Regions from separate parts of the Paenibacillus sp. FSL P2-0322 genome, predicted to be linked through region 3. Evidence: riboswitches for the same ligand, from Rfam matches in the RefSeq annotation. Region 3 holds a riboswitch; each other region holds the start of a gene.
The links. Region 3 has a riboswitch for cyclic di-AMP ahead of MKY24_RS14180 (3D domain-containing protein). Riboswitches for the same ligand answer to the same signal wherever they lie in the genome.
Positions count from the first base shown of each region.

Region 1: it holds a riboswitch for cyclic di-AMP, as region 3 does, so the genes downstream of both, MKY24_RS00540 (C40 family peptidase) here and MKY24_RS14180 (3D domain-containing protein) in region 3, are expected to answer to the same signal.
Region 2: it holds a riboswitch for cyclic di-AMP, as region 3 does, so the genes downstream of both, MKY24_RS06835 (hypothetical protein) here and MKY24_RS14180 (3D domain-containing protein) in region 3, are expected to answer to the same signal.
Region 4: it holds a riboswitch for cyclic di-AMP, as region 3 does, so the genes downstream of both, MKY24_RS00140 (3D domain-containing protein) here and MKY24_RS14180 (3D domain-containing protein) in region 3, are expected to answer to the same signal.

Region 1 covers NZ_CP150243.1:134,135-138,656, reverse strand. The annotation lists gene MKY24_RS00550 (M1 family metallopeptidase) at 1-1,422, shown strand, start outside; gene MKY24_RS00545 (hypothetical protein) at 1,434-2,261, shown strand; cyclic di-AMP (ydaO/yuaA leader) riboswitch at 2,538-2,675, shown strand; gene MKY24_RS00540 (C40 family peptidase) at 2,681-3,181, shown strand; gene MKY24_RS00535 (GNAT family protein) at 3,485-3,991, shown strand; gene MKY24_RS00530 (4a-hydroxytetrahydrobiopterin dehydratase) at 4,070-4,369, opposite strand; gene MKY24_RS00525 (hypothetical protein) at 4,487-4,522, opposite strand, start outside.
Region 2 covers NZ_CP150243.1:1,543,771-1,548,292, forward strand. The annotation lists gene MKY24_RS06820 (urease accessory UreF family protein) at 1-214, opposite strand, end outside; tRNA gene MKY24_RS06825 (tRNA-Leu) at 477-559, shown strand; gene MKY24_RS06830 (glutathione peroxidase) at 704-1,189, opposite strand; cyclic di-AMP (ydaO/yuaA leader) riboswitch at 1,656-1,828, shown strand; gene MKY24_RS06835 (hypothetical protein) at 1,944-2,339, shown strand; gene kdpA (potassium-transporting ATPase subunit KdpA) at 2,752-4,428, shown strand; gene kdpB (potassium-transporting ATPase subunit KdpB) at 4,466-4,522, shown strand, end outside.
Region 3 covers NZ_CP150243.1:3,271,215-3,275,736, forward strand. The annotation lists gene MKY24_RS14170 (NADH:flavin oxidoreductase/NADH oxidase) at 1-937, opposite strand, end outside; gene MKY24_RS14175 (polysaccharide deacetylase family protein) at 1,243-2,049, shown strand; gene MKY24_RS14180 (3D domain-containing protein) at 2,248-2,916, opposite strand; cyclic di-AMP (ydaO/yuaA leader) riboswitch at 2,923-3,091, opposite strand; gene MKY24_RS14185 (amino acid ABC transporter ATP-binding protein) at 3,326-4,048, opposite strand; gene MKY24_RS14190 (ABC transporter substrate-binding protein/permease) at 4,035-4,522, opposite strand, start outside.
Region 4 covers NZ_CP150243.1:28,863-33,384, reverse strand. The annotation lists gene yabG (sporulation peptidase YabG) at 1-6, opposite strand, end outside; gene rsmA (16S rRNA (adenine(1518)-N(6)/adenine(1519)-N(6))-dimethyltransferase RsmA) at 62-946, opposite strand; gene rnmV (ribonuclease M5) at 954-1,499, opposite strand; gene MKY24_RS00140 (3D domain-containing protein) at 1,646-2,794, opposite strand; cyclic di-AMP (ydaO/yuaA leader) riboswitch at 3,066-3,348, opposite strand; gene MKY24_RS00135 (TatD family hydrolase) at 3,550-4,320, opposite strand; gene MKY24_RS00130 (HD domain-containing protein) at 4,363-4,522, opposite strand, start outside.

The DNA of each region.
Region 1 (4,522 bases), 3.0 Mb from region 3:
GGCGAAGAAATCACATTATATATGAAGTTTGAGGTAAAACTGCCCGCCATCTTCGCTCGTATGGGTGCGACAGATGATTTTGTAATGGCAGGACAGTGGTTCCCGAAGCTCAGCGTCTACGAGACTGCAGGGCAACGTGGACGCGCCGAAGAGGGCTGGAACCTCCACCAGTATCATGGTAACTCCGAGTTTTATGCCGATTTTGGAATTTACAGCGTACGGATTCGGGTGCCTGAAACTCATATCGTAGCAGCGACCGGATTTCCCACCCGTGGTGCCGTCCGACAGAACGGCCAAAAAATATATCAATTTTATGCCGATGATGTACACGATTTTGCCTGGTCCGCTTCACCCAACTTTGTAACCGTAGAAGAACCCTTTTCTTCTGCTGAAGTCCCTGGTGTCAAAATCAAGCTCTACCTTGACCCGTCGCACAAGGAGCTCAAAGGGCGCTATATGAGCGCAGCGAAGGCCGCTCTTTCGTACTACAGCAAATGGTACGGGCCTTATCCATATTCCACCCTATCCATCGTGGTTCCACCCAAATCAGGCAATGGAGCCGGCGGTATGGAGTATCCGACACTCATCACAGCCGCTGCTGCGGGTAATCTAAATCCTGGCTATAGTCTGGAACGAACATTAGTTCATGAGATTGGACATCAATATTTCTACGGAATGGTAGCCAATAACGAATTTGAGGAGCCGTGGCTGGATGAAGGCTTCACCTCCTATGCAGAGGAGCGGCTTATGGAGCAAGAATATGGGCTTACCCCCAACTTGCCATTACAATCGGGACAGATAGCCTCCCCACAGCCGCTAAACCGCGAGTCATGGAAGTACGGCTCGGCTGCTGAGTACGCGCAAAACGCCTACTCTCGAGGCAAGCTGGTACTACGGGGCATTGAACGTCAGGTGGGTATGAAAAAAATGGATCGGATTATGCGGACCTACGTCCAGACGTACCGATTCAAGCATCCATCCTCCCAGGATTTTCAACGTATCGTGGAGAGAGCCACCGGACGCTCATGGAGCCACTATTTTGAACAGTATGTATATGACGGCCAGATGGCGGACTTTTCGGTGGATCATATCACGAACCAAAAGCTGGAGAATGGATATGAAGCAGTCGTGACGGTCAGCAAAAAAGGGGCGGATTATCCCAAGATCCCTGTCCAATTTACCTTCAAGGATGGTACCACGATATTCAAGGCTTGGGACGGCGCGGGCAAAAGCACAACTTTTCGGATCAAAAGTACTTCTCCCGTTTCCTATGTAACCCTTGATCCTCTATATACCATTGCACTGGAGAACAAGCACATTAACAATAGCCTAAAAGCCGAATTGGACGAAAAGCAACAAACCCGTTGGAATGTAAGTGTAACCAAGCTGTTAGAAACACTGCTTGGAAGTCTGTCATGGTGAGGTGTCTATAGATGCGGACTGTTATAAAAGAGGGCTGGGCGCTGGTGCGCATACGATTCTATATCGTTATCATTTTATTTCTGTATCGACTACTGTGGGGGGTGTTTCTCTATCGGCTGGTGCAGTCTGCCGTTATCCCGCTACTGCTCCGTTATCCTGATCAGGGTCAAAACGAGCTGGGACAGACCTTGTTTTGGATGGAGAGCCAGATTGCTCTGATGGACAGCCGGGAAGTACATGTGTATTTGTGGATACTACTAGGGGCGACTGTACTACGCATACTGATCACTCCCTTCATTAGAGCCGGAATATATCAAAGCCTGCATACCGATGCGACTGAACCGCAAAGCCTGTCCTTTTTCAAGGGTATGAAACGCCATGGCATGTCGTCGCTGTTGTATTACATCATCGAGTTGGGACTGCTGCTGCTTCCCGCCATTTGGGTAGTACCGAGACTCTACCCTATTGTAGCAGGAGCACTTCAATCTTCCTCTTATCTGCTGCATTTGTTGCCCTATGTCATGGGATGGATGGCATACGGATGGTTCATTCGGCAGTGCATCCTGTATATGCAACTGGGGACTGTCGGTGGTCACGCCATACTATCGTCCCTGCTCGCCTTCTTTCGCCAGCTCCTTCCAGCTGTCGGTATATCTCTTTTGCTTGGTGCTTGTGTGCTGCTGGTCTTCGGTCTATTTGGCACCGTGGCGATGATTTGGACTGGCATGCTGGCGCTCATTCTCCAGCAATCGTATCATTTTGTTACTAGTCTGGTCAGGCTGTGGCATATCAGTTCGCAGTACAGACTATGGCATACCGATATCTCCAGTAGAAGTTAAGCCCTGCCTTTATGTTTTTTACTTCATTTCCGTCTGTCGAAAAATCTTGATTCATATCCGCGCAAACGACACATAACTGAATACTGTTAACAACATCTGTTCCTTGGACATTAGGAGCAGATTTTTTTTGTAACTTTTTGCAATGAAACATTTGCCAAAGCCAGCCGTCTTTGTTACAATAATCGCAGTGAACTGATAGTAACAACTTTGTAATCTTTATTGTAACCTTTATCTCAAAAATAACGTTATTGTGAATACTGCTCTCCAAGGTGCACATCTTAAGTTAAGCCTAATTCCTGGCACCTAGGAAGCGGGGGAACCAGTTTGGGTGAATTGATCTCGCAACAGAGTGGTCATAGGGGAACCTTCTACCGAATCCTTAAGCTAACCTCGCAGGCATTGGAAGGGGTATATTTTTTTTGAAGAAGAAGCTAACGATCGCAGCTATGGGTCTTGCCATTGCCTTTACATCTTTTACATTCGGTGGCGGCAGTGCATATGCAGACTCTAAGATGGACCAGGTCATTCAAGATGCCAAAGGAACGAGCTACAGAAGCGGAGGCACTACACTCGAGGGATTCGATTGCTCCGGCTTCACAATGTATGTATTCAACAAACTGGGAATTAAACTTCCGCATCAATCCGGATCACAATTCAAAATGGGATCTTCTGTATCCCGCGATGAAATGAGACCTGGAGACCTGGTGTTCTTCAACACCACAGGAAGAGGCATTTCCCATGTAGGTATCTTCGTAGGTGAAGGGAAATTTGCCCACTCCTCGACTTCACGTGGTGTAGTAGTTAGCTCACTGAACGAAAATTATTACGCTAACCGCTATGTCGGTGCAAAAAGAATTATGAGCACAGACGCTTACCATTCTGTAGCTTCAGAAATTCCTGATGACGACAACGTAGAATAACTAACGCACAGCAAGCTAACCCTAGCCGCAATTTGATTCTGGCCGGAATCGAATTGCGGTTTTTTATGTCCACAACATCAGCAATTATTATCATTACTGACGAACTGAAGCCTCAAAAGGTTTCAATTTTAGCGAACATCGTCGGTTTTACCGTCAGCGCTGGGGGAGCATATGAGCAGTAATTCCTTCTTATTGAATGTATACCCGACTTGAGTATGAAATAAACACGCTTGCCATTCCCCTGCAACTTGTCTACAATCTGTTGTTAATGATTGAAGTACCTGTAAAAGGAGGATGGAACACATGCCGGCCTCAATATCCAACTATCAGATCGTACCGATGGACGAGCATCAAGCGGCTGCAATCTGTGAGTGGCGCTATGACCCACCTTATAATATATACGGTTGGCTCCCCTGGGAACAAATGAAGGCGCTTGAAGTCGAATTTGGAAGTCCCACGCTTCGTCAAGAGCAATATGTTGCCGTACTGGATGAAGAGAATAAGCTGACGGGATTTGCTCAATATTTTCCTATGATCGGTGTGACCCGGCTAGGTCTTGGAATGCATCCTGAAAGATGCGGACATGGCAAAGGCGCTGATTTTGTCCGTGCCATTGCAGAGGAAGCCCAACGACGCAACCCGAAGAATGAAATTGATCTAGAGGTACTCACTTGGAATGGGCGCGCTATCCGGGCTTACAAGGCGGCTGGATTTGAGCTTACAGATACCTATGAACGCCAGACTCCCGATGGCAAAAAACCGTTTTTTTGTATGGTATATCGTCCCGAGCACCAAACCCAGGTTCTATGATAAAAGCGCCTTCGGCATACAACCGCGATGTTGTATAGCGAAGGCGCTTTTATCATCATACGACAGATCATTACAAGCTCAATGACTGCTGCGCATTTTTTCAAAAGCTTCATTATATTGTTGGGCTTCCTTAATATCCACGGCCATAATACCGCCGTCGTCCCAAGAGGTCAAACGCAGAGTCACGGTCTTGTAATCAATCGTAATAAATGGATGATGATTGAATGCTTCAGATATAGCGGCAACTTCATCCACGAATGCAATCCCTTTCATAAAACTGGAAAAATTATATTTCCGAACGATCCAACGTCCTTCCTCCAGTTCCCAGCCCTCCAGTTTCTCCAGATGTGCTTCAATCTCTTCTTGTGTAAAAGGCATGTTACGAACTCCTCCCCGTTTATACGGAAGCCTTTCGACCGCTTAAATACGGCCAAAACTACGATATATTGGTGTACATATTACCACGGCCCCGTTGATAAATCCATAAGACGGACCTCAAATCAAAGGGACTGACGTCAGCTCCTCGTCTCC
Region 2 (4,522 bases), 1.7 Mb from region 3:
GCCAACTGTCATTCTGCTGGATGGCGACATACAGACTTTTGATAGCCATGCCGTCAACGGTTGTAAATTGAGGATACAAATCATCCAGCATGTAATGTTCCAGGTCTTGTAGACTGTTCAAATGTCCGTTACGGGATAGTTTCTCCAGTCCGTTGAAACGGGTGAAGCCACCAACAGGTAGGGAAGGGTCCAACAATAATGCATAGTTCAGCAAGCGGTTGCCTTTATGCAGGGTGGTTCGCCTCCTCGAAGTGAATCCTTATGTTACGTTATTTCACTCTTTACTTGGGGGGACGAAAGATATTCGAAATATATGTAATATATATTTACATTTAAGTAGCTTTTGTGTCAAATTAAATATTCTTATCGCTCATATATGTTAGTTAAAATAACATATAAAATAATTATTATATTTTTGTTTACAAATAGTTGATGAGAGAGTATAATAAATCTGTTGCCTCATTACATTATGATTTGCGGTCGTGGTGGAATGGCAGACACGCTATCTTGAGGGGGTAGTGGGCGTACGCCCGTGGAGGTTCGAGTCCTCTCGACCGCATTATATGCAAGACTCAGTTAAAAAAGCATCCTGACACGGTTTACGTGAAGGGATGCTTTTTTGTTAAGCATTTTTCGTTATATCCTTTTGCCACAGAACAACGGTAGACAACCGGTCGTTTATTAACTGTGATAAAGAAGGATGTCAGTTTTGCTGCAAAAGCTTCTCTATATCTCCCGCCAGCTTATCTGGAGTGGTTTGCGGTGCATAGCGCTTAAATACGTTACCTTCTCGTGTAATTAAGAATTTAGTAAAATTCCATTTGATCGCTTTGGACCCTAATACCCCCGGAGCAGTTTGGGTCAGGTAACGAAATAAGGGGTGCGCTTGATCGCCATTGACATCTGTCTTGGCGAACATCGGAAAGGTAACACCATAATTGATCTGGCAAAACTCGGAAATCTCCTCGCTGGAACCTGGCTCTTGTTTGGCAAATTGGTTGCTGGGAAATCCCAAAATTTCGAGCCCCTGTTCATGGTACTGGTCATATAGCTCTTGTAGCGCTTTGTATTGGGGGGTTAACCCACATTTGCTGGCAGTGTTCACGATAAGCAGAACGTTCCCTTCATATGTGGATAACGGAATTTGTTTCCCTTGCAGGGTGTGCGCATCATATTCATAAACGGTCATAGTATCTCTCCTTATTCAATATTCAGCAATTAAATTGTAAGCAATTAAAATCGAGGTTGCAAGTTTTGAAAAGCTGTATCAAGCCTTTAGCCGCTGTAAAATCGTATTTTGTTCAAAACAGTAAATCGCACCGCAAATGGAGCGAATTAAGGTGTTTCTTCTTATAAAAGCGGGTTCAATCGGTGTTTAGCTGGTACATATAGCGTATTTTCTTCTCTTTTTACAAAAAAAGGCCAAAAACGCCCTACCCTACGCCAATATTGACATGCTTGTCATTTTCGAAAAGGGATGAAAAACAGAGATTGAAGGAGCTGTGAGAAGCATAGTTGCATTGTAAGCGCTATTATTAATATCCTAGGCTCTAAAGGCCGATTTATAACCCCGCAGTTGAGCTTTACAGTCTTCCATGCGCGGGTGTATGATTCAAGACGTAATTTCAAATTAACTTGAATGAAGCAACAACGAAATGTCTATAGCGCTGAATTTTGCAGTTGCAAAAGCGGGGGAACCAATCGAGATTGTACGGCTTCGGAAGCCGTGTGTCTCATGGGGTGAATTTTCAGGTCAAGTGCCAGAAATAGGGCGACTCTCACGTCCGAATCCGACAGCTAACCTCGTAAGCGTACAGGGAGAGGCAACAAACCGCCGTGTGCAGCCATGGTTTATTTTATCATGGATATGTAAGAAGCCGGAGGAAAGCCTTTTTCCTTCGGCTTCTTTTTGTTGTCTTTTTATACCGGGAGAGGAGCTACTGATGGAAGGTCGGTTAATTATTGTCACTGCACCGAATGAAGCGGGCAGAAGTTTTGTGAAATTGCTTATTTTCAAAAAATTGGCGTTTGCAGTTCTCACGAATAGCGCCCAGGAGGAACGACAGCTCAAAAAAATGGGTGTGGAGCACATTGTCCGCATCAATACCATGCAAGCGGGAAAATGGAATTTTCCAAAAAAAGAAATTGGTAGTGTGTATTTGTTCGAGAACAGCTTGAATCTGACGTGCCGTTTCCTGCAAATATGTCGGCCGCTAACATCGGAATCGATCTATGTTATTACGCACGGCTGTAATCCACAAGGAATTTATCGGGGATTGGGAGCGGATCATGTGATCTACACATTGAACGGAGAGGTGGGTTTTCTGCTGAACGGATAAGCACTTATAACATAGTTGTTTTATGATTTTATGATCAAATAAGAATGGCGATCTGAGGACCGATACGGAGGGTATAAACATGATGGATATATACATGCTGCTCGTCATGGCTGTGAGTTATGGAGTGATACTGCTGTTTGTACGCTGGTGTGATGCGCAGACCTCTAAAGGAGGACGAAGAGGATGATCGTTATACTTGGGCTTACGGCTATTGTGTTTATGTATTTAATCTACGCACTCCTGAACCCTGAAAAGTTCTAGTCAGCTATAGGGGATAGAGCGGGCGGGAACAACAGATCTGAATATTAAGCATCATAGGTAGCGGGTTTTCGCAAACGTGTGCACACAATTGGTGCTCTGGAAGCAGGTCTGTTGTTCCAAACGCAGGAGCATTTTGAAGGAGGAATAAAGGATGGAGCTGCTTCAAATTGGAATTGTGATCGTCATATTGCTGCTCTTGGTAAAGCCAGTGGGCACCTATATGTATCATGTATTCTCGAATGAACCCAATCGGACGGATCGGATTTTTGGCGGAACAGAAAAGCTGATTTATAAGATAGTAGGATTGAAGAAGCTGGAGAGCATGCGTTGGACTACGTATGTTATGAGTTTCATTGCAACGAATGTCGTGCTTGTGGCGATCAGCTACTTGCTGTTGCGTTTACAGGGAATGCTTCCTGGTAATCCGGCTGGAAACAGTAATATGGAAGCATCACTAGCTTTTAATACGGTAATCAGCTTTATGACGAATACGAATCTCCAACATTATAGCGGAGAAAGCGGGCTTACGTATCTGACACAGATGGCGTTCGTCACGATGATGATGTTCACTTCGGCTGCTTCCGGTTTTGCGGTTGCTGCGGCTTTTATGAGAGGATTGACGCGGCGCGGTGAAGGGATGGGCAATTTCTTTCAAGATTTTATTAAAGCCATTATAAGGATTTTCCTGCCGCTGGCCTTTGTGCTTACGCTGGTGCTGGTTGGATTGAAGGTACCACAGACGCTACAGCCTACGGCGGATCTTACGACGCTGAGCGGAACACAGCAGCAGATTTCTATGGGGCCCATTGCTTCTCTGGAGTCCATCAAGCATTTGGGGACGAATGGAGGCGGTTATGCGGGAGCTAACTCTGCGCATCCTTTTGAAAATCCAAGTCCTTGGACGAACGTGTTGGAAATTTTGGCAATGTGGGTAATGCCGGCTTCGTTGCCGTATACCTTTGGATTGTTTGCCCGTAATCGTAAGCAGGGCTGGATTATTTTTAGCTCCATGATGGTATTGTTTCTTATTTTTCTATCTATTACGTACGTGTCTGAAAAGACAGGTAACCCGTTAATCCAGACACTGGGTGTGGATGCTTCTCAAGGAAGCATGGAAGGGAAAGAGGTTCGTTTCGGCATTGGACAATCGGCTTTATTCACTGCGGTCACAACAGCGGCAACGACAGGTTCGGTCAATAATATGCATGATACACTAACCCCACTGGGTGGCATGGCTGCTTTGGGAGAAATGATGCTAAACGTCATTTTTGGCGGCAAGGGTGTCGGGCTGATGAATATGCTGATGTATGCGATTCTGGGTGTGTTTATATGCGGACTGATGGTCGGGAGAACTCCGGAATTTATGGGAAGGAAAATTGAAGGCAAGGAAATGAAGCTGATCGCGATTGCCATTTTGGTACATCCGTTCCTCATTCTCGCCCCAACTGCGCTTGCGTTTATGAGTCATTGGGGATACGACGCGGTCACTAACCCTGGCTATCACGGGTTGACTCAGGTGCTCTATGAATATGCGTCATCTGCTGCAAATAACGGTTCGGGATTTGAAGGTCTTTCGGATAACAACGTATTCTGGAACATGACAACGGGGCTGGTTATGTTCTTCGGACGATATGTATCTATGATTGCATTGTTGGCTGTGGCGGCTTCATTGAATGCCAAAGCACCGACTCCGGTGACGACGGGGACACTGCGTACGGACAACAAGTTATTTGGAGCCATTCTGATCGGGGTCGTGCTGCTGATTGGTGCGTTGACCTTTTTACCCGTTATCGTATTGGGACCTGTTGCTGAATTTTTGACCATGTGAAGAAGAAAATGAGAATGGATGAACGGGGTGTTTGATCATGAAGGAACAACGCAAACACATGCTGGACAGAAGCATCTTGAAGCATGCGATCAAG
Region 3 (4,522 bases):
GCATGGCACGGCCTATTGCTACCAGATCAGCTTCTTTCTGCTGAACAACCCGACGGGCGTCCTCATAATCATCCAGTAAGCCAACAGCAATTACAGGTACATTCAGCTTTTCACGGATGGTATGAGCCAAATCCACCTGATAGCCGGCACGCGCAGACGGGCCTCCGCCAGAACCAATCGGACCCTCACCACCAGAAGAGATATGGAAAATGTCCACACCCGCATCACGATATCGTTCCCCTACGCCTGTTATGTATTCCACATTATATCCATCCTCGACGTATTCTTTGGCAGATATCCGCATAAGCACAGGCATATCAGCAGGAAGAACCTCTTTAACAGCATGTATGACCTCAACACCGAACAGTGACAAATCCTGCCCATATTCATCTTCTCTGGCATTTGTTAAAGGCGAATGAAATTGATGGATCAGATAGCCGTGAGCGCCATGTATCTCGACCGTGTCAAAACCTGCTTCCACCGCGCGGCGCGCGCCTTCTTTGTATGCCTGAACCAGTTCCCTGACTTCAGCTGTCTTTAAGGCGTGCGGCTCTTTAAAGCGTTCGCTAAAAGGAATCGAGGAAGGACCCACAGGTTGCTCAGCATCTTCAGCCTTGCGTCCAGCGTGGCCTAGTTGAATGCCAATTTTGGCACCATACTTGTGAACTTCCTCTACAATCTTACGATATGCAGGAATATGTTCGTCACTCCAAATACCCAAATCACGATCTGTAATACGTCCATCTGGATGGACCGCTGTCATTTCCACAATAATAAGTCCAGTGCCTCCTACTGCCCGGCTCACATAATGGACATGATGCCAATCCGTTGGATTTCCGTCCTTGGCCTCCACGCTGTATTGGCACATCGGGGGCATGACAATCCGATTTTTTAAAGAAAGCCCCTTTAATTGATAAGGAGTAAACAAGTCGGTCACTTTTATCCATCCTTCCTTCAATTCCATGTCTGTACAATTATGAATTGCATCCCCATTATACACCAGCTGTCACGGTATACCGAATTCGTTGTAAGGCTAAAACTTGCGAAAATGCTCCTGTTTTCGGTCATGTTTAAGAGAATATGTACGTTTAGCTCCATCATCTTCATTGATAATCGTTTCATCGTGGACTTCTTTCCAGTCGTTTATGAGCCGAACTTGGTAACCAGCATATTTTTAATAGGACAGGTACATAATAGTCGAGAGCACCACTAGGTATCACTGCACGGAAAGGGGGGATACATATGCCGTACAGGGGAGTGTTGCCAGGCTTGGCACTGTTACTAGCATTTTCAAGTTTACCCGTTCACGCGGATGCGCCTCCCAACATCGGAACGCCCCATCCCAAGGAAGCAACTGTTGCTTCTTCTGTACAACAGAGCATAGATCGAGCAACTCCTACATTAGCAATGCTGCGAAAAAAACATGCGGACATTTTTAAAATGTGCGGCCCACACACCCGCCAAATTGCCCTAACCTTTGATGATGTGCCCGATTCTAGGTATACGCCGCAGGTTTTGGACGTATTACACGCCAATGGCATCAAAGCTACATTTTTCATCGTCGGTCACCGTGCGGAAAAGCATCCGGGGATCATACGCCGTATTATCCGTGAAGGCCATGCTATAGGAAACCATTCCTATACTCATCCGGATTTTAGGAAGGCCACACCAGAACGCTTTCGCAACCAGATTACAAAAACAGAACGTATTTTACAAGCCAGCGCAGGTTTTCGCCCCAAGTTGATTCGTCCACCCTACGGTGAAATCACGGAGCCTCAAATCCAGTGGGCACGTCGTCATGGCTACATGATTGTCAATTGGAATGTAGACTCTCTCGACTGGAAGGGACTAAGTAAAACACAAATTCAGCGCAATGTGATCCCAGCTACTGGGCCTGGCTCTATTATTTTAATGCACGCAGGTGGAGGTCAAAGTTCCAACTTGCAAGGCACTGTCCAAGCTCTGCCGGGTCTAATTCACTCTCTAAAAGCTAAGGGCTACAAATTTGTGACAGTCCCCCGGCTACTCCACACATCGGAACAGAAATAACCATATGTTTATGATTGAGCTACAAGCTAAAGCAACGTAAAAAGGCTGTCTTACCAGCAGAAGTTTTCTGCTCGTCAAGACAGCCTTTTTTATGGATAGGACCTGATAAGAGTCTGACCTAGTTATATGCGGTAGGATACAGGCATTAAGTTTACATAATATATATTATGTTTAATTAAACCATATACACGTATAATGCTATTTATCAATAACGTACAGCTTCACATTTTGAAATCCAAAGTCGTTCACAAATGATTTGTTGCCAGGAATAAAGATATCAATCCGTTTTCCTGTAATGGCGCTGCCCTGATCACGAGCGACAGCTACAAAAGAATGATCCGGCAAACCTGGGTGGGAATAGCCTGTAACCAGCACTTTCGTGCCCATCGGAATGACGTTCGGGTCTACCGCAATTGTACCTAGTTTAAGCGGATTGCCGTAGTAGTCCACAGCTCCCCATTTACCATTCTCATCGGCTGCGGCAGAATACGCAGTAGCCTTAACGTCAACTATTTTGCTATAGTTAAATGTTTTGCCCCACGCTTCAATCGTTGGCCCCTCATTCGCTGGTGCTTTCTCCGTAAGAAGCTGAGGCTTCGAATCCGAAGCTGCATTCACACTTTTTTCACCAGGTACCTTAATTTGCAGACCTGCATATATATTGTTAGAGGCAATGTTTGGGTTCGCCTTCGTCAGCTCGTCCACTGATACTCCATAACGTTGAGCAAGCAAAAAGAAGGTATCGCCATCTTTGGCAGTATGAAGCGAAGCAGCATCCGCTACTCCAGCTGTCTGTGCCAGCCCTGCAATGGCTGCGGCAAGCACCGCAAATTTCATGGTTTTTCCAATATGTTTTAGATGTTTCAAAGATATGTACCTCCTCTGTTATGCCTGCGAAGTTAGCTGTCGGATTCGGACTCAGGAGAAGCCCTATGCTTGTGCAATTCACCCCTAGGCATATTCCATATCGTCTTATGACGTTTCGGAAAGACTGCCGTTGTTACGTCCCCCGCACTTCCCATAGTTTGGGCCCAGCATTCAGCGTTTGTCATAACCGCATGCTGTCCCGGTAAGTTTTGGCTTACTGCATAATATCACAATTTTGTAACCTTATCCGCATGAAAATGTTGGGAACCTTGAACATCATACTATACTCGTTACAATTTTGTCACCAAGAAATCGATATTTGTTACGAAAATATGGTGAAATGGTGACAAAAAAAGAAAAAGCCCTCCGTCAAACGGAGGGCTTTTTTATAGCTCATATCAGCACTTTCTTACAATACTTTGGCAAGAAAATCACGGGTGCGATCATGGCTTGGAGTACCAAATACCTGCTCTGGTGTACCTTGTTCCACAATTTGACCGTTATCCATAAAGATGATTCGATCGCCTACCTCGCGGGCAAAGCCCATTTCATGCGTCACGATTACCATGGTCATGCCGCCTTCGGCGAGCTTCTTCATTACATCCAGAACCTCTCCAACCATTTCAGGGTCCAATGCAGAAGTCGGCTCATCGAACAGCATTACGTGCGGCTGCATGGCCAAAGCACGCGCAATCGCAATACGTTGCTTCTGACCACCGGATAGCTGGTTCGGATAGGTATTCTTCTTATCCTCAAGCCCTACGGTACGCAGGAGTTCTAGCGCAATTTTTTCCGCTTCCTTCCCTGACTGTCTTCTAACCTGCGTTGGTGCTAGCGTCAGGTTCTGCAACACTGTTTTATGCGGGAACAGATTAAAATGCTGGAACACCATCCCCATCTTCTCCCGGGTTACATTAATATTATGACCACGAGCTGTAATCGGCTCGCCCTCAAACAAAATCTCCCCGTTCGTAGGCTGTTCTAGCAGATTCATGCAACGCAAAAACGTACTCTTCCCCGAACCGCTGGGACCGATGATGACGACGACTTCACCTTTGGCGATATCTATATCAATGCCTTTTAAAATCTCATTCTTGCCGAACGATTTACGCAGTTGTTTAACGGTGATCACTGGCTCTCAACTTCCTTTCCCATAAACCCAGCAGCTTAGACAAGCTGAATGTCATTACAAAATAAATAGCGGCTGCGATTACGAACGGACTTAACCCTTCGTAGGTAATGTTCTTAATGACCTGGGCCTGATACATAATATCCACCATCCCAATGGTCGAAATAATGGATGATTCTTTAATGATCGTAATAAACTCATTACCGATAGCAGGCAAAATAGATTTAAATGCTTGCGGCAAAATGACATGACGCATAGCTTTGCCTCGTCCCATACCCAATGAACGGGCAGCCTCCATCTGTCCACGGTCTACTGCCTGGATACCTGCACGGAAAATTTCAGCCAGATATGCCGAGCTATTCAGAGACAATGTGATTATACCAGACTGGAGTGGAGTAAAATTGACACCCAGCGTCAAAGCAACCCCGTAGTGAATAATCATGAGTTGCACCAGCATAGGTGTGCCACGCAGTATCT
Region 4 (4,522 bases), 2.8 Mb from region 3:
ACTCATCACACTGTATCACCCCTCCTATATCGTATGGGTGAATGCACAGTTTGGTTCCAGCTTAGGATATACCTGCCTCCAACAGCACAGCGCTGAGACGCGCAAATTCCTCAATACTTAGCGTTTCTCCTCGACGGGAGGGTTCAATACCAGCTTGTTGCAACAACGGCTCCAGCGTGTCCCTGTTCTCTTTGGTGAAGAAACGGCTTTTTAAGTTATTGGAAATGGTTTTACGACGCTGGGCAAAAGCAGCATGAACCACTTCAAAAAAATGCTTCTCATCCACCACTTCCACTGGAGGGGCTTCCCGTACACGCAACCGGATGACTGCAGACTCCACATTCGGCTGGGGAATAAATACTGTATTCGGCACAATACAGACTAATTCAGGTTCGCTGTAATATTGCACCGCAATGCTCAGGCTGCCGTAATCCTTCGTTCCAGGAGACGCAGCCATACGCTCAGCCACTTCTTTTTGGATCATAACGACGATATTCTCCAAAGGGAGCTTGTCCTCCAGCAGCCTCATCAGAATCGGTGTAGTAACGTAGTACGGCAGATTAGCCACGACACTTACTTTGCTCACGTCTGCAAAATCGGTTGCGAACACCTCGCGCAAATCCAGCTTCAACACATCTCCATGACGTACCTTCACATGCTCGTAAGGGGCCAACACTTCTTCGAGAATTGGCAGTAGCCGCTGGTCAATCTCGACAGCGGTAACTGCCTTGGCCGATTGGGCCAGCTTCTCGGTCAAAGCACCAATCCCAGGACCGATCTCAAGTGCGCCCTTCGTCTCATCCAATCCGGCAGCATTTACAATCTTATTGAGAATATTCTGATCAATCAGGAAATTTTGTCCCAAACTCTTTTTGAACGAAAAACCGTGCCGTTGAATAATGTCCTTCGTACGCCGCGGTGTTGCTATATCTTGAATCCCTGTCATACGGATATCACAATCCTTCACTTTCAATTTGTGCCAGCGCCCCGGCAAATTCCTCGCGGCTGATCTGAAATACAGAGAGCCGTTTATGTAGCTGCTTTCCGTTACAATAACCAATACCCAGCACATTCCCTAAGGCCATACGGCGTGCAGCAGCATTGGGGTGGGTGATGAGTCCAGCATCAATCAGGTCCGCCCACTCAATCAGCGGGTCGGCGCCTTCCACTGTCGTATGGACCCGTGCAAGAGCGTGTCTGATCGCTTCCGGTGAGGCATTCTCCACGCCAATATCTCCTTTGCGCGTCGCTTCTGCCTCGGGTATAAAGGCCTGCTTGCAGCCGGGTACCTTGGAAGCGATAATCTTACGGATGCGCTCCCCTGCATGATCGGGATCGGTTAAAATGATGACCCCCCGCCGCTCCTGCGCCAATGCAATTTTACGCAGCGTCATTTTATTAATGGCTGAGCCGCCAGTTTCTATCGTATCCGCTTCAACAGCGCGGCGGATGGCCACCGTATCATCCCGGCCCTCTACCACGATCACTTCCTTGATCATTTGCGTTTCCCTCCACTGCTACACAGCAAGCTATATTTATCTTTCCCTGCTTTTGAAAACAAAATAAGAAGAGGATATCCTCTTCTTAGCATGGCATAACTATGTTATTAATACTATCGCATTGCCCTCAACATACACAACCTGTTTTAGTTGATTTCAGGCTTTATCGGTCCGATAACATAAACGGTTTTACCGTGCTTACGACCAAATTGGTTGGCTCGGCTCAAACTCTCATAATACACATCGATTTTGTGGCCTTTAATCGCGCCACCGGTATCCTCCGCACGGCGGAAGCCCACCCCTTCGATATACACCCACCAGCCGATTGGAATTACACTCGGATCGACCGCGATGGTGCGTCCTTCCGTGACACGTGCGCCGGATGCAGTACGTGTACCGATACCTGGCTCCTGTGAGGAATACGCCGTCATGGAGACATTTTGTAAAACTTTGCTATATTTAAAATTGACGCCTGCTTTACGGACAGCACTGCCCGAACTAACCGTTGTTGCCTTAACCGCATCATTGGGACCGACGGAAGCAGCCAGAACGACCGGTTTTTTCTTCGTTCCTACCGCAATGACTTTATCCACACGGTTCTGTGCAACTTCCTTGTTAACCAGCTGTTTGGATACCAACTTTCCATCATGATATACCTTTTGAACGTGCTGGACGACCACACCCGATTTGCCGCTTTGAATGACCCGATTATCGCCTTTATAAAGACTCGGATCGGCCGTTTTGATGACCTGATAAGGCACCTGTTTTTTCTGTTCGACCTGCTGTTTCTTCACACGGACGATTTTTATGTCCATGTTAGACGAAACAGAGGCATCCAACGCAGGATAAACTTTATCCGTTGATGATAATTTATAGCCCGAGGTACGAATGGCACCTTCTACTGTATTTTCTGTTGTGTACAGCTTTTTCGTCTCATTGCCTGAAGATACTTTGACTTGATTGGCACGTTTAATGACTACGCGATCGCCATCCTGTATTGCTCCATTTAGCGGCATGGAAACTGTATCATGCGGCTGAAGTGAAATGGAATGCTCGCTCAGCAAATCTTGAAGCTTGGATTCCCGGGTTTCTACCGCAGACGCCTTGCCATCGATGACAAAAAAGACTTGTTTTTTAGATTGCGTGTACATCAGAATTGAAATCATAATCGTTAGCGCGATTAGAAAAATAGCAACCAAAGCAGCCTGGCGCACATTCTCTTGCTTCCAACGCAATACGTAAGACATGCTGGATGAGCGTGACTCATGGGTATCCTTTTTTTGGAAAATGCCCATTTCCTCCGTCCTCCTTACATAGCCCGCCGTCTGGAGTAAGACATAGTTGAGATTTGACGTGACTATAACAGATTTTCTACAAGACAAGCCCAAACTGCGACTGTCCTGCACCATGTACCCGTCTTCGCGGCATGCTGTCCTCCCCTGTTTAACCACAGTATGATGACAGATTTTCTTTTATTCACAACAAAAAAAGCCAGAGAAAGAGACTAGAGAGCTCTTTCGTGGCTTCCGGCATGTGTGAATATGCGGGAAAACTCATGCACGAGATGGCTTCTCTCTTGTTACGCTTACGGGGTTAGCTGTCGGGTTCGGACGTAGAGAGTCGCCCTAGCTTGGGTCAACCGCTCATGGCGGTCGCCTTCACATTCACCCCGAAGACCCAGAAAGAAATCGAAATACGGCTCCTCCACCTATTCAATCCCATCCGGGGAAAGAATTTCGGTCGAGCCGGCTGGCGGAAGAGACGTTCCCTTCTTGCACATATGCCGGACGTACTGTAAGCCATATCGGTTCCCCCGTTCCCTGTAAAAGGGACTCAGCGAGACTGGTTCATGAAATGACTTGTTGATGTTTACATTCAAACAACAATTCACTGAAAAGATGATATCCTGTTTCTATGCATGTTGTAAAGCAGGTTTCAAGTACATTTTTTAAAATATTCGGTTAAAATATTGTAATATTCTCGAGTTTCCTGCAACAAATTCATGATTAGCTTCGTCTATCTCTTTATTTTGATCGATTTCTTCACTTTTTCATTGAATGTCAAATCGTTCCAGGGCATTTTGGGTCGTTATTGACACTAATTCCTCCACTGTAATCCCTTTGATTTGGGCTGCAGCCTCTGCTACCAGTCTCACATGTGCAGACTCATTTCGCTTCCCACGAAACGGATGAGGCGTCAGATAGGGAGCATCAGTTTCAATGAGCAGACGGTCCAGCGGCACCTGTGCGAGCACCTCTTTTGGCTGCTTGGCATTTTTGAACGTTATTGGACCACCGAAGGAAAGGTGAAATCCCATATCCAGCACCATTTTGGCAGTTTCCCAGCTACCCGAAAAGGAGTGCATGACTCCGCCAATCTCACTCGCTTTTTCCTCGCGCAAAATCTTAACAATATCTTCATGTGCATCCCGGTTATGGATAACAATGGGCATTTTGAGCTCACGAGCCAGACCAATTTGATTTCGAAACACCCGATGCTGCACATCCTTCGGTGATGTATCCCAATAATAATCCAGACCGATCTCTCCGATGGCTACAACCTTTTTATGACTGCATAACGATGCAATCCATTCTAGATCGCCCTCCTGCATTGTAATAGCATCCTGCGGATGCCATCCAACTGCCGCATAAATAAAATCATACGTCTCGGCCAATTTCATAGTGGATGGAATGGTCTCACGATTAAATCCGATATTGATCATCCGTGTTACTCCTGATTCGACAGCACGTGCTATAACTTCTTCACGATCTTCGTCAAATTGTGGCGCATCCAAGTGAGTATGAGTGTCGAATAAATCCAAGGTTTACATCTCCTTTTTTTACTTACATTTCTATATAGTTGTCTATTCTTTGACAAAATAATTCCTTATTTCGGCAGGAAGCCTGTCTTTTACCGCGTTCAATTTATTCTGGGGAAAATACATATGATATTTTCCTCGGTGAATACCACTTATTGAGCGCACAATTTCCGAAACTTCGGATATTTCACTCACCTCGCCCTGA